4 regions of the Pseudoalteromonas sp. MQS005 genome follow, and region 1 is predicted to be linked to each of the others. Evidence: predicted binding sites of a transcription regulator. Region 1 holds the regulator's gene; each other region holds the start of a gene.
The links. Region 1 encodes sigma-54, which starts transcription at its own class of promoters, with help from an activator protein. Its sites were predicted from a motif close to GTTGGCACGNNNNTNGNNT; they were not measured.

Region 1 (4,731 bases):
TCCCTGTTGAAAATAAAAAAGAAGATGATAAAGGCCAACCATGAGCACATTAAAAGCAGAGCTATTAGCTAAAAGCTACAAAGGTCGTGAAGTTGTAAAAAACGTTGGCCTAGAGGTTGAAGCTGGCAGTATTGTGGGGTTACTTGGCCCTAATGGTGCAGGTAAAACCACCACTTTTTATATGATTGTAGGCCTTGTCCCTAGCGATAAAGGCAAAATATCAATTGATGATAAAGATATTACTTTATTACCGATGCACAGCCGGGCGCGTTTAGGGATTGGTTATTTACCGCAGGAGTCGTCTATTTTTAGAAAGCTGACTGTTTATCAAAACTTAATGGCTATCTTAGAAACACGTAAAGAATTAAATAAACAACAACGCGAAGATACCTTAAATAATTTACTTGATGAATTTAGCATTCAGCATATCCGCGACAGCCAAGGTATGGCCTTATCAGGTGGTGAACGTCGCCGCGTTGAAATTGCTCGCGCGTTAGCAGCAAACCCTAAATTTATCCTTTTAGACGAACCCTTTGCGGGGGTTGATCCTATCTCAGTATTAGATATTAAAAAGATTATAGAGCATCTTAAAAACCGTGGCATTGGCGTACTTATTACAGACCATAACGTGCGCGAAACACTTGATGTTTGTGAAAAAGCCTACATAGTTTCTCATGGGGAGTTAATTGCATCAGGCACTCCTGAATACGTATTAAACGATAAAACAGTACGCGATGTTTATTTGGGCGAGCAGTTCAAGCTCTAATATGTGTGTTATTCCACTAAGCATCTGCTAAGATTAATCATACTAATTTAAAAGGATTGTTAGAGATACATGAGGCAATCATTACAGCTGCGCATGGGCCAGCAACTTACAATGACTCCACAGTTGCAACAAGCAATTCGCTTATTGCAACTCAGTACATTGGATCTCCAGCAAGAAATTCAAGAAGCGCTCGATAGCAACCCCTTGCTTGAAGTTGAAGAACACGATTACAGCGAAGACACTGCAGGTAAAAACGAACAAAAAGCCGATAACGATGACTTAACGCTAAGTGCCTCAGCTGACGATAAACCTAGCGAGTATGAGCAAGACAGCGGCGAAGCAATGACCAAAGACACCATTAGCGATGATATGGCTATGGATGTTACTTGGGATGAATATATGAGCGCAGCGCCTGCCTCTTCATCGGGCCCAATGCCAGAAGATGAATCTATTTATCAAGGCTCTTCGACTGAAACGCTGCATGAGTATTTAATGTGGCAACTTCAATTGACGCCGTTTAGCCCTACCGATGAAGCGATAGCTATTGCAATTGTAGAAGCTGTGGACGACTCAGGGATTCTAACCCTTAGCTGTGAAGAAATATTAGAAAGCTTTAACCAAGAAAACGACGGCGAAGATGAAGTTGAACTTGACGAAATAGAAGCGGTACTAAAGCGTATTCAACTATTTGATCCAGTGGGAATAGCCGCGCGTAGTTTACAAGAGTGCTTGTGTATTCAGCTAAATCAATTTGATAAAGACACACCTTTTTTAAACGAAACAAAAATGATCTTAACCGATCATATTGATTTACTTGCTGCACGTGACTATCGCACGTTGATGAAAAAAACAAAGCTTAAAGAAGATGAGCTTAAAGAAATCATGACGTTGATTCATACGCTCAGCCCAAAACCGGCAGACACTATTGTTAGAGAAGAGTCTGAATACGTTATTCCTGATGTGTCGGTTAAAAAAGTTAAAGGTCGTTGGGTAGTTGAATTAAACCCAGATAGCATGCCTAAGATCAGAGTAAATAGCCAATATGCAGCTATGTCGCGTACGGTTAAATCAAGTGGTGATAGCCAGTTTATTCGCTCGCACTTACAAGAGGCTAAATGGTTTATAAAAAGCTTAGAAAGTAGAAATGACACGCTACTTAAAGTAACCAACTGTATTGTGCAGCAGCAACAGGCCTTTTTTGAACACGGTCCTGAGGCTATGAAGCCTATGGTGCTTAACGATGTGGCTGAAATGGTGGAAATGCACGAGTCGACTATATCGCGTGTTACTACGCAAAAATACATGCATACACCACGTGGCATTTTTGAGCTTAAATATTTCTTTTCAAGCCATGTAAGTACTGAAAATGGTGGCGAATGTTCATCAACAGCAATACGTGCATTAATTAAAAAATTAATCGCTGCAGAAAACTCAGCTAAACCATTGAGTGATAGTAAAATTGCAGATATATTGGCAGAGCAAGGAATTAAAGTAGCGAGGAGAACCATTGCAAAATATCGCGAATCTCTAGCTATTCCCCCGTCTAATCAACGTAAAAGTTTGATTTAAGGCGTACAACAAAGAGGAAAATGTTTATGCAACTGAATTTAACTGGTCGCCATGTAGATATTACCGACTCGCTTAGAGACTACGTAAATAGTAAATTTTCGAAGTTACAGAGGCACACTGATCACATAACGAATGTGCACGTTATTCTCGATGTAGAAAAACTAAACCAAAAAGCTGAAGCAACCGTTCATGTTAGTGGCGCTGAGATTTTTGCCTCTACTGAGCATCAAGATATGTATGCCGCTATAGACTCGCTCATTGACAAGCTAGATCGTCAAGTAATTAAACACAAAGAGAAACTTGCTCGACACTAACACTATGAAACTAAGCTCACTTATCTGTCAGGACTGCAGTAAAGCTGCGGTCCTTTTTAATAGTAAAAAAAGAATTTTAGAATTTATCAGTGAATTGGCTCACAATAAGCTGCCCTATTTAACACAACAAGATATTCTTAATGCATTAACTGCAAGAGAAAAGCTTGGAAGTACAGGCATTGGTCGAGGCATTGCTATTCCACATGGTCGCATGAGTGGTGCTCAAGAGCCCCTTGCTTTGATTTTAGTGAGCGAAACAGCTATTAATTTTGATGCGATTGATAACCGACCGGTTGACATTTTTGTCGCGTTAATTGTTCCCGATGGCGATAATCAGCAGCATTTGAAGACGCTAGCCACGATTGCTGATAAGCTCAATGATAAAGAATTTTGTAAACAGTTACGCGCCGCCAAATCGGATAGCGAACTGTATCAGGTTATCGTCAGTCAATCGTAGTAATAAAGAAAGGTGATAAATGGAATTAATAATTATAAGCGGTCGTTCAGGCTCAGGTAAATCTGTGGCGTTACGCGTTGTGGAAGACTTAGGTTATTATTGTGTAGACAATATTCCACTTAATTTATTACCATCATTAGTGCGCAGTGTTTCCGACAGTTATAATAAAATTGCCGTGAGTGTTGATGTACGTAACCTACCTAAAGAGCAACAGCAGTTTAATGAAATCATTGAATATTTACCTGGTTTTACTAAACCAACGGTATTTTATTTAGACAGTGACGATCAAACATTAATAAAACGTTTTTCAGAAACGCGACGTCTCCACCCTTTATCTATTGATTCTTTGCCGCTTGATTTAGCCATAAAAAAAGAAAAACAACTACTTGATGTATTGATTAACCGTGCTGATTATATGATTGATACCACGGATTTAAGTGTGCATCAGCTTGCTGAGTCTATTCGTGAAAAAATACTCGGAAAAAAAGATAAACAACTGATCATTACCTTTGAGTCATTTGGTTTTAAACACGGCATCCCTAAAGAAGCAGATTACGTATTCGATGCCCGCTTTTTACCAAACCCGCATTGGGAGCCTGAACTTAAGCCACTTACAGGGCTGGACCAACCAGTAAAAGACTACCTAGCAAGTCACAGTATAGTGCAAAAATTTACATGGCAAATTCAAACATTTGTGCAAACATGGCTGCCGCATTTAGAACGAAATAACCGCAGCTACTTAACCATTGCAATTGGCTGTACTGGTGGGCAACACCGCTCTGTTTATTTAGCGCAAACCATTGGTGAAAGCTTTGCAATGAGCCATCCTAATGTAAAAATTCGCCACCGAGAACAAGAATAAAGCTTGCGAGAAGATGTCATGCGCTTAGAAAATACATTTTTAATAAAAAACAAATTAGGATTACACGCTAGAGCGGCGACAGTATTAGCTCAGCTTTCTGTGCAATTTGATGCCACAATCACTTTATTTCAAGATGACAAACAAGCCGCTGGCGATAGCGTGCTGGCACTTATGTTACTCGAAAGCAGCCAAGGCAAAGAAGTTAAGGTGGTATGCGAAGGCCCCGACGCTGAGCCTGCACTTAGCGCAATAGGTGAGCTCATCGACCAACGATTTAATGAGCAAGAATAAAAAAGTTCATTATTAACTCATCATCCTAAGCTTAGGTTAATAGTGGTTGAGTTAGTTTGCTCACATAAAGTAAGATAAACTAAAATTGAATAGCATTTATACCCTTCCAGCATGTAATACAATTTAATTAAGGACGCCAATGCCTGAAGCTTTAGAACAAGATATTCCACTACAACAACTAAAACAGGTGACTAAGTCACTAAATAGTGGTCAATTTGTTCAAGTTAGACGCATGCTGGCAAAAACGGCGCCTTGTGATACCGCACTTCTTTTAGAATCATCCCCGCATAAAATTCGCCGTATGCTCTGGCAGCTTGTTGATCCTGATGTACAAGGTGATGTGCTTGAAGAGCTTTCTGAAGATGTACGTTTGGGCATTATTGCGCAAATGGCACCCGAGCACATTGCTGCTGCAACCGAAGACATGGGTCATGATGACTTAGGGGAAGTACTACGTAGCCTACCTGACACT
Region 2 (4,731 bases), on a different contig from region 1:
ATTCGTCGTAACTTTGCTCTTAACACTGAGCTAATGGCAATTGATGATGCTAAAGCAAAAGGTGCAATGGCACTGTTTGGCGAAAAGTACGATGACGAAGTACGCGTTGTGACTATTGGTGATTACTCAATCGAGCTTTGTGGTGGTACACACGTAGAGCGTGCGGGTGACATTGGTTTATTCAAAATTGTATCTGAAAGCGGTATTGCTGCTGGTGTTCGTCGAATTGAAGCGGTAACAGGTGCAGAGGCAATTGCTTATGTAAGCGAGCAAGAACAACAATTAGCTGATGTTGCAGCGCTTGTAAAAGGTGACAATGCGTCAGTGCTTGAAAAAGTAACTGCCTTACTTGAAAAGTCGAAAGGGCTTGAAAAACAAGTTGCCCAGCTTAACGATAAACTAGCCAGTGCGGCAGGTGCATCGTTACTTGATTCAGTGGTTGAAATTAACGGGGTTAAACTGTTAGTGGCCAACGTTGAGGGCACAGAATCAAAAGCGCTTCGCGGTATGGTTGATGACCTTAAAAATAAAATTGGCTCAGGTGTTATTGCCTTAGGTGTTGCCAGTGGCGACAAAGTAAGCCTAATTGCGGGTGTAACTAAAGACTTAACTGGCAAAGTAAAAGCGGGTGAGTTAGTTAATCACATGGCAGGCCAAGTCGGTGGTAAAGGCGGCGGTCGTCCAGATATGGCGCAAGCGGGTGGTTCTGAGCCACAAAATTTAACTGCAGCACTTGATAGCGTAACAGCTTGGTTAACTGAGCGTACTTAAGCTTAAGTGGCACTTATAGTTCAAAAATTTGGCGGCACTTCGGTAGGCTCAATAGAGCGTATTGAAGCGGTCGCCGACCTTGTTGTTAAAACCAAGCAACAAGGCCACCAAGTGGTGGTGGTGCTTTCGGCAATGTCGGGAGAAACCAATCGCTTAATTAATCTTGCCAAACAAATCGACTCTCGCCCGAGTAGTCGTGAACTCGATGTATTACTCAGTACCGGTGAACAAGTCTCTATTGCTTTATTAGCGATGGCCATTATTAAACGCGGCCATTCAGCGGTAAGCTTACTAGCCGATCAAGTGAATATATTAACCGATAACATGTTCGGTAAAGCCCGTGTAGAAGAAGTTGCGGCAACGCGTTTAAAACATGAACTTGAACATAACCGTATTGCTATTATTGCCGGCTTTCAGGGGCGCGATATTGAGGGCAACGTGACCACGCTTGGGCGTGGTGGCACCGATACCTCTGCGGTTGAAATTGCTGGTGCAATAAAAGCAGATGAGTGTCAGATCTATACCGATGTTGATGGCGTATATACTACAGACCCGCGTGTGGAACCTAACGCACGACGTTTAAGTCATGTCACCTTTGCTGAAATGCTTGAGCTGGCAAGTTTAGGCGCTAAAGTGTTACATATTCGCTCTGTAGAATCTGCTGGTAAACACAATGTTCCTCTGCGGGTGTTATCTAGCTTTAAACCCGATGAAGGCACGTTAATTAGTTTTGAGGAGAGCGACGTGACAAGCAATGTCGTATCGGGTATTGCATTTAATCGAGATGAGTGCTTAATTAAGGTGCATGGAATGCCGCAAGGCACCAAACATCTTGCAAAAGTTTTGAAACTTTTTGCTGATAATGGCATCGAAATAGATATGATTAATCAAATTAATCATAAAGTTGAAAAAGTCGACTATGCTTTTACTGTGCATTTAAATGATTACTTAAACGCACTTGATTTGTTAACGGCTGAGCAACAGCAATTTGACGCACAGGCAATTGACGGATTGACCAATGTGGCGAAAGTGTCAGCGGTGGGTATGGGGATGAAATCTCATTCCGGGGTAGCGAGTTTATTTTTTGATTCGCTAGCACAAGAAAACATTGATGTGATGTTTGTTGCCACCTCAGAGATCAAAATTTCAGTTTTAATAGATGAAAAATACCTAGAGCTGGCTGTTCGTGCATTACATAAGACATTTTTAACAGAAAATGAATAGATTGAGAGTTTTTACTTACTTTTTAGTCTAATTTTAATTAAAATGTTTGTGCGGAATCTTATAATTTTATTGGAACATGGGAGCAAGAGAATGCTAATACTAACTCGTAGAGTAGGCGAGACCCTTATGATTGGTGACGAAGTAACCGTTACTGTTCTAGGTGTTAAAGGAAATCAAGTTCGTATCGGTGTTAACGCACCTAAAGACGTATCAGTTCATCGTGAAGAAATTTACATGCGCATACAAGCTGAAAAGTCTAACCCTAATCCGGGCAATGCTTAATCAACATAGTATAAAATGTGCTAGTTAATATAACTATGACATTTGTAAAAGCCACTCATTGAGTGGCTTTTTTGTTTATAAAATCAATCGTTTCTTCGTCGAGTATTGCCTTAGAAATGTATTGCATACCGCTTTTACTTTTTAACAATAGTCCACAATCTGTAGTAATAATTTCGTTAATGTCGTGCCAAGCTAACTGGTAATTTTTGTAATGATTGGTTGATTTTATTCCGTCTTCGTCGAAGGTGAGAGTGACTTCAGAACCAGACGCTCTGCTTAGCATTTGCCTGGTAACCCACCATGGGCGGCGATAGTAAAAGGCGATGCATTCGAGTAGGGCTAGCATCAGCAAAAATGTACCTAGGTAATGATCTCCTAAACCATAAATACCAAATAATCCCAATACAACAAGCAGTGCTAATAAAAAATATTTAGGTTGCGCGCGTTTACTATAAGGCAGCGATTGGTCGAAGCATTCATAAAAGTAAGGTTTATCGAGTTTATAGGTTGTCGTAAATACCATGCATCTATACTTAAAAGCTATTTTTTATCATTTTAGCAAGCTATGTGGTAAATGCGCAGCATAAAAAGAATTAATAGTTCAGAGTTTATAATTAATGGGTAGCAACTTGGCGACTAATACTAAACACAAAAAAAAAGCGACCAAATGGTCGCTTTTTAAAAAGGGGGCTGAATTAGCAATTTGTTTCTTCAGCGTTGACACCTTCTTTTACTTCTTCACAGGCATCTTCTACTTTATTTTGAACATCTGTCACGGCTTCGTCGATGCGTTCACCGGCTTCTTCTGCATGATTGTCTTCACAACCCATAATAAATGCACTTGCGAATAGGCCAATAGCTGCTGCTTTAAGTGTTGATGATTTCATAATGTAATTCCTTGTATATAAATTTAAAAAGTTCGTTGTTTCTTATCTACCTGGGGCTTTTACCACGTAAAGCGCCAGAGACAAGTGAAATAACCAGTAAAACTAAAAAGATAAAAAATATGATCTTAGCAATTCCTGCTGCGGCTCCTGCAATACCACCAAATCCTAAAACGGCTGCGATTAGTGCGATCACCAAAAATGTAATTGTCCAGCGTAACATTGTCATCTCCTTGATTTATCTAAGTGTTAAAGTGTTGTTTTTATATAAGCGAGTAATATGCCAGTGTTTTATTTTGTTTTAAATCAATGGTTTAACTTGTCTTTTTGAGTTTGGCTTTATATTAGGTTGGTAATTTTTACGGTTTTATCTGTAACTTATTCACAGTGGTGTCGGATGAGATAATAAATAGTTTTTACAGTCGTTATTTTGGTAAGACCAATTAACATTTGCTTTGGCAGTTTTTAGTGGATTAGCTCATTAGGTATATTTTTATGTGTTTTTACAGAATATTAGGGTTTTTATATATTCTTTGTTTATAACGAACATTTTTACCATCTATATATATAGGTTAAATAAGCTATTTTAGGTGGTGTTAACCTTATTGGTGATATGTTACTTTTAGATTAATTGGTTTTACCAATTTACAATGTGTAGACAAAAGAATAGTTTTTGTTACTATTGGTGAATATTTATTTAAATAAACTGACTTTTTATGTATTCAGTTTTGAACAGGGGAGAATTATGGATATAGGGGCTTTGCTCACAACTGCAGGCAATTTAATGCTAACCGGTATGGTGGGGGTGTTTGTATTTCTTTCTTTATTGATTGGTGCAGTGACAGTTATGTCTAAGCTGGCTAGCAAATTTTCTCAGCCAGAACTTGAAGTATCACAGAGAACACCATCTTTTAAATCTCAAGGTGTGCCAAATGAGCACATCGCTGCAATTAGTGCTGCCATTGCTCAGTACAAAACAAATAATAATTAGAGGAGCATACCAATGGCTAAATTAAAAATAACAGAACTCGTACTTCGAGACGCACATCAGTCGCTTTTAGCTACCCGCATGCGATTAGACGACATGTTACCTATTGCAAAAAAAATTGATGACGCAGGTTATTGGTCTATAGAGTCTTGGGGTGGGGCTACCTTTGACTCATGTATTCGTTATTTAGGCGAAGATCCGTGGGAGCGTATTCGCGCGCTTAAAAAGGCGATGCCAAATACACCCCAGCAAATGTTACTTCGCGGTCAAAACTTATTGGGGTATCGCCATTATGCTGATGACGTTGTTGAAAAGTTTGTTGAGCGCGCACACAAAAATGGCGTAGACGTATTTCGTATTTTTGATGCCATGAATGATGTACGTAACTTAGAAACTGCCATAAAAGCGGCGGTTAAAGTAGGCGCGCATGCCCAAGGTACGATTTCTTACACGGTAAGCCCAGTACACACATTGGATATGTGGCTAACACTTGCTAAGCAGCTTGAAGAATTAGGTTGTCATTCAATTTGTATTAAAGATATGGCGGGATTGCTTAAGCCTTACGATGCAGAAAAACTGATT
Region 3 (4,731 bases), on a different contig from region 1:
AATTACCACAAAGTAATGACGCGCCGTTCTAAGTATGACACTTTCCATAATGGCTTTAATGATCCCGGGGCTTGAAAGTGCATTAACTTCACGGGCTACTAGTGGCTTTAATAATTCGCGTGCTGTCGATTTTTGATTTTTTTTGACTAGCCTAGCTATGCGTATCGCTTTTTTATTCAGGCTACTGTTTTCTAGGCATAAATATAAAATAAGACCTGATAACAGCTCGGGGTAAAAGGCAAACTGAAGCAGTAAAACTACAATAATAAGCACAGTACTAAGTATAAGCGTACTTGCCATTGAGGCTGCTAAATAATGATATTGCTTGGTGTCTGTTTTTTTATAAATACGCTGGCTTATAGCGCTAAAAATAGCAGAGAGTATGTGGTTAGGGTGATACCAACTTACTAAAGGTAAAAAGCGCTCAGCAAGGAGCGCACAAATAAATACAATAAAGTCCAAATGATTTTGAACAATATTATTGAGCATTTACAGCGTAACCGCCGTTAATTTCTCAAGTAAAGCTACGACCATTTTTGATGAATTTATAGAGGCTGTTTCTAAGTATTCTTCAAATGATTGCGGCGACTCTTTGCCTGCAATATCAGACATTGAGCGAATAACAACAAATGGTGTATTAAGTGCAAAACACGTTTGCGCAATTGATGCACCTTCCATCTCTACTGCTAGCATTGTAGGGAAGTCACTGCGTGCTTTTTCAATACGAACAGGGTCGCACATAAACGAGTCGCCAGTGCAAATTAAACCAACAAGGGTTTTTACTTCACTAATTTGTGCAATTGTTTGCTCGGCTGCTTCTACAAGTTTAGGGTGAGCAGTAAAACCTGCTGGCATTTGTGGTACTTGGCCAATTTCGTAACCAAACGCTGTTACATCAACATCGTGATGACGTACTTCAGATGAAATTACTACATCGCCAACGTTTAGTGATGGGTCGAATCCACCGGCAGAGCCAGTGTTAATAACACAATCTGGATTGAAGTTATCGATAAGTAATGTGGTTGCGATTGTCGAAGCGACTTTACCAATACCTGATTGCACTAAAGTGACGGTATTGCCTGCAAGCTCGCCTGTGTAAAAAGTAAAACCAGCCTTGGTTAAAACTTGTGGATTTTGCATCGCCTCGCGCAAAATTTTAACTTCTGGCTCCATTGCGCCAATAATACCAACATTCATAGTGTTAAATTCCTGAGTTTGAATACGGTGATTATACTGCAAAAAATAACGTGGGGTAAAACAAACAAAAATGCGAGCTTAAAAAGCCCGCACTTTATAAACTTATTGATTATATTTCAGCAAGGGCTGTTGATTGTGCCTTTGCTTGAGAAGGAGACAATACCGCAGGTTTATGAACTCTAGCACGCGTAGGTCGTGATGGTTTAGATGCCGCTGGCTTACCTAATTTAAACATAATTGCATCGCGTACTTCGCTTGGGCGGTAGCCTGCCTTCACTTTCATACGAATATGTGGAATACCTGCGGCTTCCAATGCGCCATTAACAAACCAGTCGCGCTGTGCTTTGTGGCCATCTTTATTGGCGTTATTAACTAAGTCAACCGCAGCCACTATGGTCATTTTTTCTTTATCTACTAAAACAAAGTCGAGCTGCTTATTTTTTGCTTTAGCCATTGCCGCACGTTTAGATTTAACAGACAGGCCTTGTTTACAGTCAATCACATCGATTAGTTTAACGCGACTAACAATTTTATATTGATCGCCAACAGCGCGCTCTAATAAATTCAGAAACGCCCCTTCTACTTGGGTAAATACACTTTGCTTACGAGTAAAAGGATAAGGGTTTCCGCCGTCATCATTAAATTTTGACGCAACGACAGATGCCCCAACAACTAACACTAATATTAATAATAAAGCGAATTCCATACGGTAACTCCATAACAACAAATTGACACTGCTTTTCTAAAGCAATTTATGTGCCCAAATAGTTGTTATGGTTGTTTTATTAACGAATGGGGATGAGCACTATTATGCTTTATAGCCGCCTTCAATACCTTTTACGGCAATCGCAACTGCATCATGAGCATGTAAAGACTCATAATGGTTAATTTGCAGGAAGTAATCGCTAAATTCTTTTGACTCTAACGTCGTTTTAATTTTTCGTGCTGCGTCTTCACAAAACATTAAATTTTGACCGTTTAAGCGAGCAAACTCTTGTTCGTCTTCACGTTTTACCGCAGCTTGTACTGGTGTTTTTAGCTCATCTTCTAGTAAGTTTATTAAGTTAACCACATCAAACTGTTCAATGTTATTTGCTAATTTAACTTTAACATTAGCAATTGAACGCTGTGAATGCGGGGTTGCTACAATGCCTTGAGTTGTTCCAAGCCACTCTAAAACTTCTGATTGAGTGAGTGTTTCTTGAGAAAACTTTTCGCTGAATGCGTTTTGAATTAATTGGCGAGCCAGTGCTGCAGAACAGGGGCAAGTTGATGAATAAGTCACATCAACGCTGAGCTCAAAACTAATAACGCCTTGATTTATAGTGCTGGTAAGTACAATGGGATAGCTTTTCCAACCTGCTTTACCACTAAGTAATGACTTACGGCGTAGCGGCAATTCAAATTTAAATTCAATGTGTGCTTTATCACTTAAGCCTTCATGACTGGTGATAAAGGTATCTAAGGCTTGTGCTAAGGTTTGTGGATTGACCTGTTGCTCAGTTGAGAGGTGATCCAACGCTAAAAATAGTCGCGACATATGAATGCCTTTAGCATCTTCTTTGTGTAAATTAACAAAGGCGCGTGCTTTTGCATTAACGGTAACTGGAGCTAAATCAAGAGATTCAAAAATAAAAGGCAGCTCTATATCGCCCATACCTACCCAGTCTAATTTACCTGTTTGTAATGCGGCAGCCGTGTTAGCAATATCTGGCATAGTTTTTTGCATGATACGTTACTCGTTATTTGCAATATTTAAAACGCCGCATTTTACACTAAATAAAGATTTGCTGAAATGCAGCAAATAACACCAAACATGAAATTTTATTGTTTTTGTCGCACAACATGAAAATAGCTGATAGAAAATGCTAAAATTAGCCTTTAACCTTGAAAGGTCAACAGACCCTAAGCATTTAGCTAAGAGAAAAACTGATATATGACTGATTCTTCTTTGAACCCGTGGGTTCGAGTTCTTTCCAGTTCAATAACTCGTTTTGGTGAGTTTAAAACTGCTGCTATTTGCTATGCATTATTACTAACAATATCGCTGGTTTTATCAAGTATGTTTTATTACGTCGCCATAGGCGAAGTAAACTTGGTTGATATACTGGCCGTAGTATTTTTTACCTCGGTTGTTTCTCCTTTAGTTATCAGCATATTATTAAACTCTATTCGGCAACTTGATGCCTCTTATGCTTATTTAGATAGTGCCACAAAACAAGAGAAGCTTTTAAATCAAACCCTCAAAGACAATATTAACCGCTTAAATATTGAAATTGACGAACGTAAAATGGCTTTTCATGCCAAACACCGAGCAATAGAAGAGCTTAGGCGTGAAATTGCAGAGCGTAAAAAAACACAACAAGAACTCGCACAGCAAGGCATGTTACTGCGCTCAATAGTAGACTCCTCGCCGGATTTATTTTATTACCGCGATAACAACGGGGTGTTTGCCGGTTGTAATAAAATGTTTGAAGAGGTAATGGGCAAAACCAGTGGTGAACTTATTGGTAAAGCCGCAGAAGAAATATTCCCAAGCCACTTTTTATCAGAAGTACTCAGAACCGATGAGCAAGTTGAGCGCACTCACCAAGGTTTAACTATAGATGTGGAGTACTCAGTAAACGGTGAAATTAGGTGGTTTGAATTGCGTAAACTTCCCTTTATTAATGAACAAGGGGATTACATTGGTTTACTTGCGTTTGGCCGTGATATTACTAGTCGTAAAGAAGCTGCGCAGGCACTGGAAACAGCTTATAAAGATAAAGGGAAATTTATTGCCACATTAAGCCATGAGTTACGTACACCGCTTAATGGTATTGTGGGCTTAACGCGTATGCTACTGGATACCGAATTAAACAAACAGCAACGCAGTTGGTGTAATACCGTGTTTTCAAGCGCCGAAACGCTAGGTAACATATTCAACGATATTATAGATTTAGATAAAATTGACCGTGAGCAGTTAGATATTGCCGCCAACGAAATTAATGTTTCGGACTTTATCAACGATGTGGTTAACTTTGCAGGCCTTATTGCTGAGCAAAAAGAGCTTTCGTTTGAAGTGAAGCGTTCTGGCATGCTTGACATATATGCTTTGCTTGACCCGACTCGTTTACGCCAAGTGGTGTGGAACTTAATTAATAACGCTGTTAAGTTTACTCAACAAGGGAGCGTAATCTTAGATTGTGCCAGAGAAAACCGTGAAGATGGCCCTTGGCTTATTATTAAAATACTCGATACCGGTGAAGGTATTCCACAAGAGCAACTAACACGCATTTTTGACATGTACTATAAAGCGCCAGATCTTAAAGGCACCAATGCCATAGGTTCAGGTATTGGCTTAGCTGTCACCAAAGCGTTAGTAAGCGCAATGAAAGGCACAATAACGGTTAATAGTACCCCAGGAGAGGGCAGCTGCTTTACGGTACAAATTCCGCTGAATTTATGTAGTGCTCCTACCGAACATAGTTATGTTGGGCGTAGCTTATATATTTTATTAGTGGAGGATGTGCCACTTAATGCTGAAATTGCTAC
Region 4 (4,731 bases), on a different contig from region 1:
TTGGCGTTTAGCGTACTCCGATGGAGAACTTGATCCACAAGAAGAATACGTTATTCGTCGTGTTGCTAATTTATTGTATGTTACCCATGAAGACTTTATTGCTGCAAAGCTTGCAGCAACAAAGTTATAGTGGCTGCTTATTTAAGCTTACTTGCTACGCTAACTAACTGCTGTGCAAGACCAGCCACTTTTTCAGCGGTAGCGGGGTCGCTAATTCGACCGTTGTCATCTAATAAAGTATGAATAGCCGGTACTGCCAGTTGGTTCGCTAATACTAAGCTGCCAATGCCTGATAATATATCACGCACATGATTTAAGCCCCGTAAACCGCCCAACCCACCTGGTGAGGCTGCATATAACGCGGTTACTTTATTTGCAAATGCAGGCTCTGCGCCTTGTTCGGTGCGCGATGCCCAATCAATAGCATTTTTTAACACGGCGGTAATAGAGCCATTATATTCTGGGCTGGCCAGCAAAATGCCATCGGCTGCGCGAAGTTTGTCTTTAAGTTGTTGTACACCGGCTGGTGTGCCTTGTGCCTCGAGATCTTCATCAAACATAGGAATGGCTAAGTCTGCGAGTTTAATCACTTCTACTTCAGCGCCACTTTCTAAAGCAAAGCGTGCCGCTTCGTTAATGAGTTTTTGATGAAAGCTATCTTTACGTAAGCTACCTGCTAGGGCAATAATTTTTGGTGTTGTCATGAGCTGCTCCTGATAATGAGTTTGTATAATGTGACTTTAACAAATAATCACTTGCAGAAAAGCCAAATAAACGCAAAACTTGTGTGCGTATATGCACAGATTAAAGAGTAGTTATCATGGCAATTCAATTTAATGATTGGCAAGACCTGAAGGTTGCTTACGAGGTAGCGCGCTTAGGTACTTTAACTGCCGCGGCCGAAGTGTTAGATGTTCACCATAGTACGGTGCTCAGGCGAATAAATAACTTAGAAAAAAGCTTAAATGCGCGACTATTTCATCGCCATGCTCGCGGCTACAAAGTCACAGAAATTGGCGCTAAGTTATTTACCACAGCACAAGCGATTAATGGTGAACTAGAGCGCCTACATAATGACATTATTGCTGCAGATAGCACCTTGCAAGGTAGCTTGTTACTCACCACAGTTAGTGGCTTTATTGATGTATTAAGTGAGGTGTGTGAGCAGTTTCAAACCTTGCATCCGCAAGTGCAATTACAAGTGATTATGGATCAAAAACGCTTACGTTTAGATCATGGCCAAGCACATATCGCAGTAAGAGCTGGACCCAGACCGGATGAGGGTGATTATATTGCTCAGCATTTAGCGGCGCTCTCGTCAGGATTTTATGCATCAAAGCATTACATTAGCCGTTATGGGTTGCCACAGACATTAGCGCAACTATCGCTGCATAGCTTTGTGTCAGGTGTAGCAGGGTATAATGCCAAAGTGCCTTACTTTGCATGGGTTGATGAAAATATTCCCCCGTCGCAAGTTAAGCTAAGAGTGTCAGAAACCTCAGAAGCGACCCGCGCCATAGTAAAAGGACTCGGTATTGGCGGATTACAGCATGATGTTGCAGCGCAATACTCTGATTTAGTCCCTGTACTGCCTAATGAACTGAGTTGGCCAACCGATTTGTGGCTGGTTACGCATCATTTAGTGCATCGAACGGCAAAAGTTCAAGCGTTTAGTCAGCTATTAAAAAATTATTTTAGGCAGCGAAAGTTAAGTTAAAAAGGCTACAACGATTTTTTTATTGAAACACCTAAGCGCTTGGCTAGCCGCGTTAAGTTAGCGCGGTCGACCTGTAAACTACGCGCTGTGCTTGCCCAGTTATAATTATGTTGTTTAAGTTGCTGTATTATAAGTTGCTGAGTATAGGTATCTATGGCTTGCTTTAACGAAATGTTGTTTGCTAAAGGTGGGATTACAAGCTGGTTTGAGTGTTCAAGAGCTAAGGTGTTAACAGCGCTTAAATTTAGCTCACAATGCGCAGGTTCAATAGTAATAATTGGTTGCTGCCACTGATGTTGTTTAGCCTTTAATGCAGCCCGATTAATCACATGCTCAAGCTCCCTCACATTGCCTGGCCAGTCATATTTTTTAAGCAGCAGTTGCGTTTCAATACTGAGTTTTAGCTGTTTAATAGCGAGCTTGCGGGCTGTTTTTTCTGCAAAATAACCGGCTAATAAAATAACATCTTCATCACGGGCTTTCAATGGAGCGACTGTGAGTGGATAAACACTTAATCGATGGTACAAATCGGCGCGAAACCGTCCTTGTGTTACTTCGTGTTTTAGGTCGCGATTGGTTGCTGCAATCACTCTAACATCGACATATTTAAGTTCATCTTCGCCAACGGTTTGTACTTCGCCACTTTGCAGTACGCGTAATAATTTACTTTGCATAGCCAGAGGCAGCTCGCCGATTTCATCTAAAAATAAGGTGCCGCCATCGGCTAACTGAAATTTACCTTGGCGGGCATTTTGGGCGCCGGTAAAAGCGCCTTTTGCATGGCCAAAAAATTCACTTTCTGCGAGGTTTTCAGGCAGTGATGCACAATTTAAATGAATTAATGGCTGATCTTTACGTGCGGAGTGTAAGTGAATATTACGTGCCACCAACTCTTTGCCGACCCCAGTATCACCTAAAATAAGGACACTAAAGTTTGATGCCGCAACCAGTTTTATCTCATTTTTAAGCGTTTGTATTGCAGAGCTTTGGCCAATAATTTCACCACCATCACGTTTGAGCGCTTCACGGTTTAACGCTTGTACTAATTCACTAGAGTGCTGCGCATGTTGTTTGTAATGGGCAAGCTCTAGGGCTGTTTTAAAGTGCGCACTGCACAAGGTTTGTAAGGTGTTGAGTGTATCAGTGGTAATACCGTAAAACGCATTGGCGTTAAGGCTATCAAAGGTCAGAATGCCAAGTAGTGCGTTTTTATCATAAAGGGGTAACCCTAAGCAGGCATGCACTGGAATATCACCGGTTTTAGCCAGTAGTAGCCCGTCGTATGGATCAGGTAGTGGACAGTCATGTGCAAATTGCAGAGCCAAACGACTACTGCAGATGGCTTTAAGGCGAGGATGCTCCGCAATATCAAAACGTCGTCCTAGGCTATCGGGCATAAGCCCTTTAATGGCTAAGGGTTTTAATTGCTCACCTTGGCGAATTAATAATGCACTGGCATCGCTGGGAATAACACGTTCAACCGTGGCTAAAAGTTGCTCAAAACTGTGAGCATGTAACGTACTTTGCGCAAGTTCTAATGCAACTTGCGTCAGGTTGAATTGTTGGTTCATGTCAAAATGACCTGTTAGTGTATTTTTACAGGTTTTATAGTAGGTCATAAAGACCCATCTTGTAAAGCGAGTTAATTTAACCTTTTGAATATTATAGGTTTAATTAGTTGGCACACTCTGTGTAATGCTAAATGCAAGCAGTTAGTTATTACATAGGAAATAAACATGTTATCCGATAAAACCATACAAATAGTTAAAAGCACGGTGCCATTGCTTGCAGAGGCAGGTACGGTCGTAACCGATCATTTTTACAAGCGCATGTTTAGTCATAATCCCGAGCTTAAACATATTTTTAATATGACTAATCAGGAAACGGGTCGTCAGCAATTTGCATTATTTAATGCGTTGGCTGCGTACGCGCAAAATATTGATAATTTAGCCGTGTTAAAAGAGGCGCTAGCGCGAATTAATCATAAGCATACCAGCCTAAATATTTTACCTGAGCATTATCCTATTGTGGGCGCACATTTAATCGGTACGTTAAAAGAGCTTATTCCTGAGCAGTTTACTGCCGATGTTGAATATGCGTGGCGCGAGGCCTACGGTGTACTTGCTGATATTTGTATTACCGAAGAAGCGGCATTGTATGCGCACAGTAAAAACAACCATGGTGGCTGGGCAGGCACGCGCCAGTTTGAAATTACTGATAAACATGTTGAATCTGAATTCGTAACTAGTTTTACGCTGACACCTGTGGATGGTAAAGCAGTTATTACCTACAAGCCAGGACAGTACATTGGCATTAAAGTTAAGCCTGAGGGCGCAGAATATGAAGAGATCCGCCAGTATTCTATTTCGCAAAAGAGCAATGCTAAAAACTATCGTATTAGCGTTAAAAAAGAGTGCCAACCAAAGCCTGGCGTGGTGTCTAATTATTTACACTCACTAGAGCAAGGCGCACGAGTAGAGTTATACCCGCCAGCGGGAGACTTCATTTTAAAAAATGAGGCAACTCCAGTGGTACTTATTTCAGCAGGCGTTGGCCAAACCCCGATGATGGCGATGCTGCAAACGCTACTTAGTGGTGATAAAAATCAAGCGATTAGTTATTTGCACGCGTGTGAAAACAGCCGCGAATTTTCATTTAAAGGGTATTTAGCGCAGCAAACGGCAATGCATCCACAGCTAAAAACATTTACTTGGTTTAATCAAGGTGGCGAGGAGTGTGATTTCACTGGGCTAATGGATTTAACGGTGCTTGAGGCATCATTACCTATTAGCGAAGGGGCATTTTATTTGTGTGGACCAGCATCATTTATGGCTTACGTAAAAGGCCAGTTACTTGATTTAGGTGTGCAAAGCTCAAACATTCACTACGAAATATTTGGACCACACCAAGCGTTATAGGTTAATTAAAAGCGTGTGTTACACGCTTTTAATTTAAACTTACAGCTTTTTACTATTTGTGTTAGCAGCATAAGCTTGTTGTTGCCAAGCATTAAA

Region 2: a site for sigma-54 is predicted at 3,431-3,449, ahead of A9479_RS00640 (DUF1328 domain-containing protein). Genes of this name have one in related genera too.
Region 3: a site for sigma-54 is predicted at 1,943-1,961, ahead of A9479_RS00685 (DUF2726 domain-containing protein). Genes of this name have one in related genera too.
Region 4: a site for sigma-54 is predicted at 3,395-3,413, ahead of hmpA (NO-inducible flavohemoprotein). Genes of this name have one in related genera too.

The regions. Positions count from the first base shown of each region.
Region 1 is NZ_LYRQ01000020.1:19,121-23,851, forward strand. Features, by position in the region: gene lptA (lipopolysaccharide transport periplasmic protein LptA) at 1-44, shown strand, start outside; gene lptB (LPS export ABC transporter ATP-binding protein) at 41-766, shown strand; gene A9479_RS08890 (RNA polymerase factor sigma-54) at 836-2,335, shown strand; gene hpf (ribosome hibernation promoting factor) at 2,362-2,649, shown strand; gene ptsN (PTS IIA-like nitrogen regulatory protein PtsN) at 2,654-3,106, shown strand; gene rapZ (RNase adapter RapZ) at 3,126-3,968, shown strand; gene A9479_RS08910 (HPr family phosphocarrier protein) at 3,987-4,259, shown strand; gene mgtE (magnesium transporter) at 4,399-4,731, shown strand, end outside.
Region 2 is NZ_LYRQ01000001.1:123,580-128,310, forward strand. Features, by position in the region: gene alaS (alanine--tRNA ligase) at 1-771, shown strand, start outside; gene A9479_RS00620 (aspartate kinase) at 778-1,995, shown strand; gene csrA (carbon storage regulator CsrA) at 2,086-2,277, shown strand; gene A9479_RS00630 (YcxB family protein) at 2,333-2,800, opposite strand; gene A9479_RS00635 (hypothetical protein) at 2,973-3,164, opposite strand; gene A9479_RS00640 (DUF1328 domain-containing protein) at 3,211-3,384, opposite strand; gene A9479_RS00645 (OadG family protein) at 3,907-4,152, shown strand; gene oadA (sodium-extruding oxaloacetate decarboxylase subunit alpha) at 4,165-4,731, shown strand, end outside.
Region 3 is NZ_LYRQ01000001.1:135,579-140,309, forward strand. Features, by position in the region: gene A9479_RS00675 (cobalamin biosynthesis protein) at 1-489, opposite strand, end outside; gene mtnN (5'-methylthioadenosine/S-adenosylhomocysteine nucleosidase) at 490-1,197, opposite strand; gene A9479_RS00685 (DUF2726 domain-containing protein) at 1,307-1,903, opposite strand; gene folE2 (GTP cyclohydrolase FolE2) at 2,006-2,926, opposite strand; gene arcB (aerobic respiration two-component sensor histidine kinase ArcB) at 3,134-4,731, shown strand, end outside.
Region 4 is NZ_LYRQ01000010.1:75,130-79,860, reverse strand. Features, by position in the region: gene A9479_RS05485 (TerB family tellurite resistance protein) at 1-130, shown strand, start outside; gene A9479_RS05480 (NADPH-dependent FMN reductase) at 138-704, opposite strand; gene A9479_RS05475 (LysR family transcriptional regulator) at 821-1,717, shown strand; gene norR (nitric oxide reductase transcriptional regulator NorR) at 1,723-3,288, opposite strand; gene hmpA (NO-inducible flavohemoprotein) at 3,454-4,635, shown strand; gene A9479_RS05460 (endonuclease) at 4,675-4,731, opposite strand, start outside.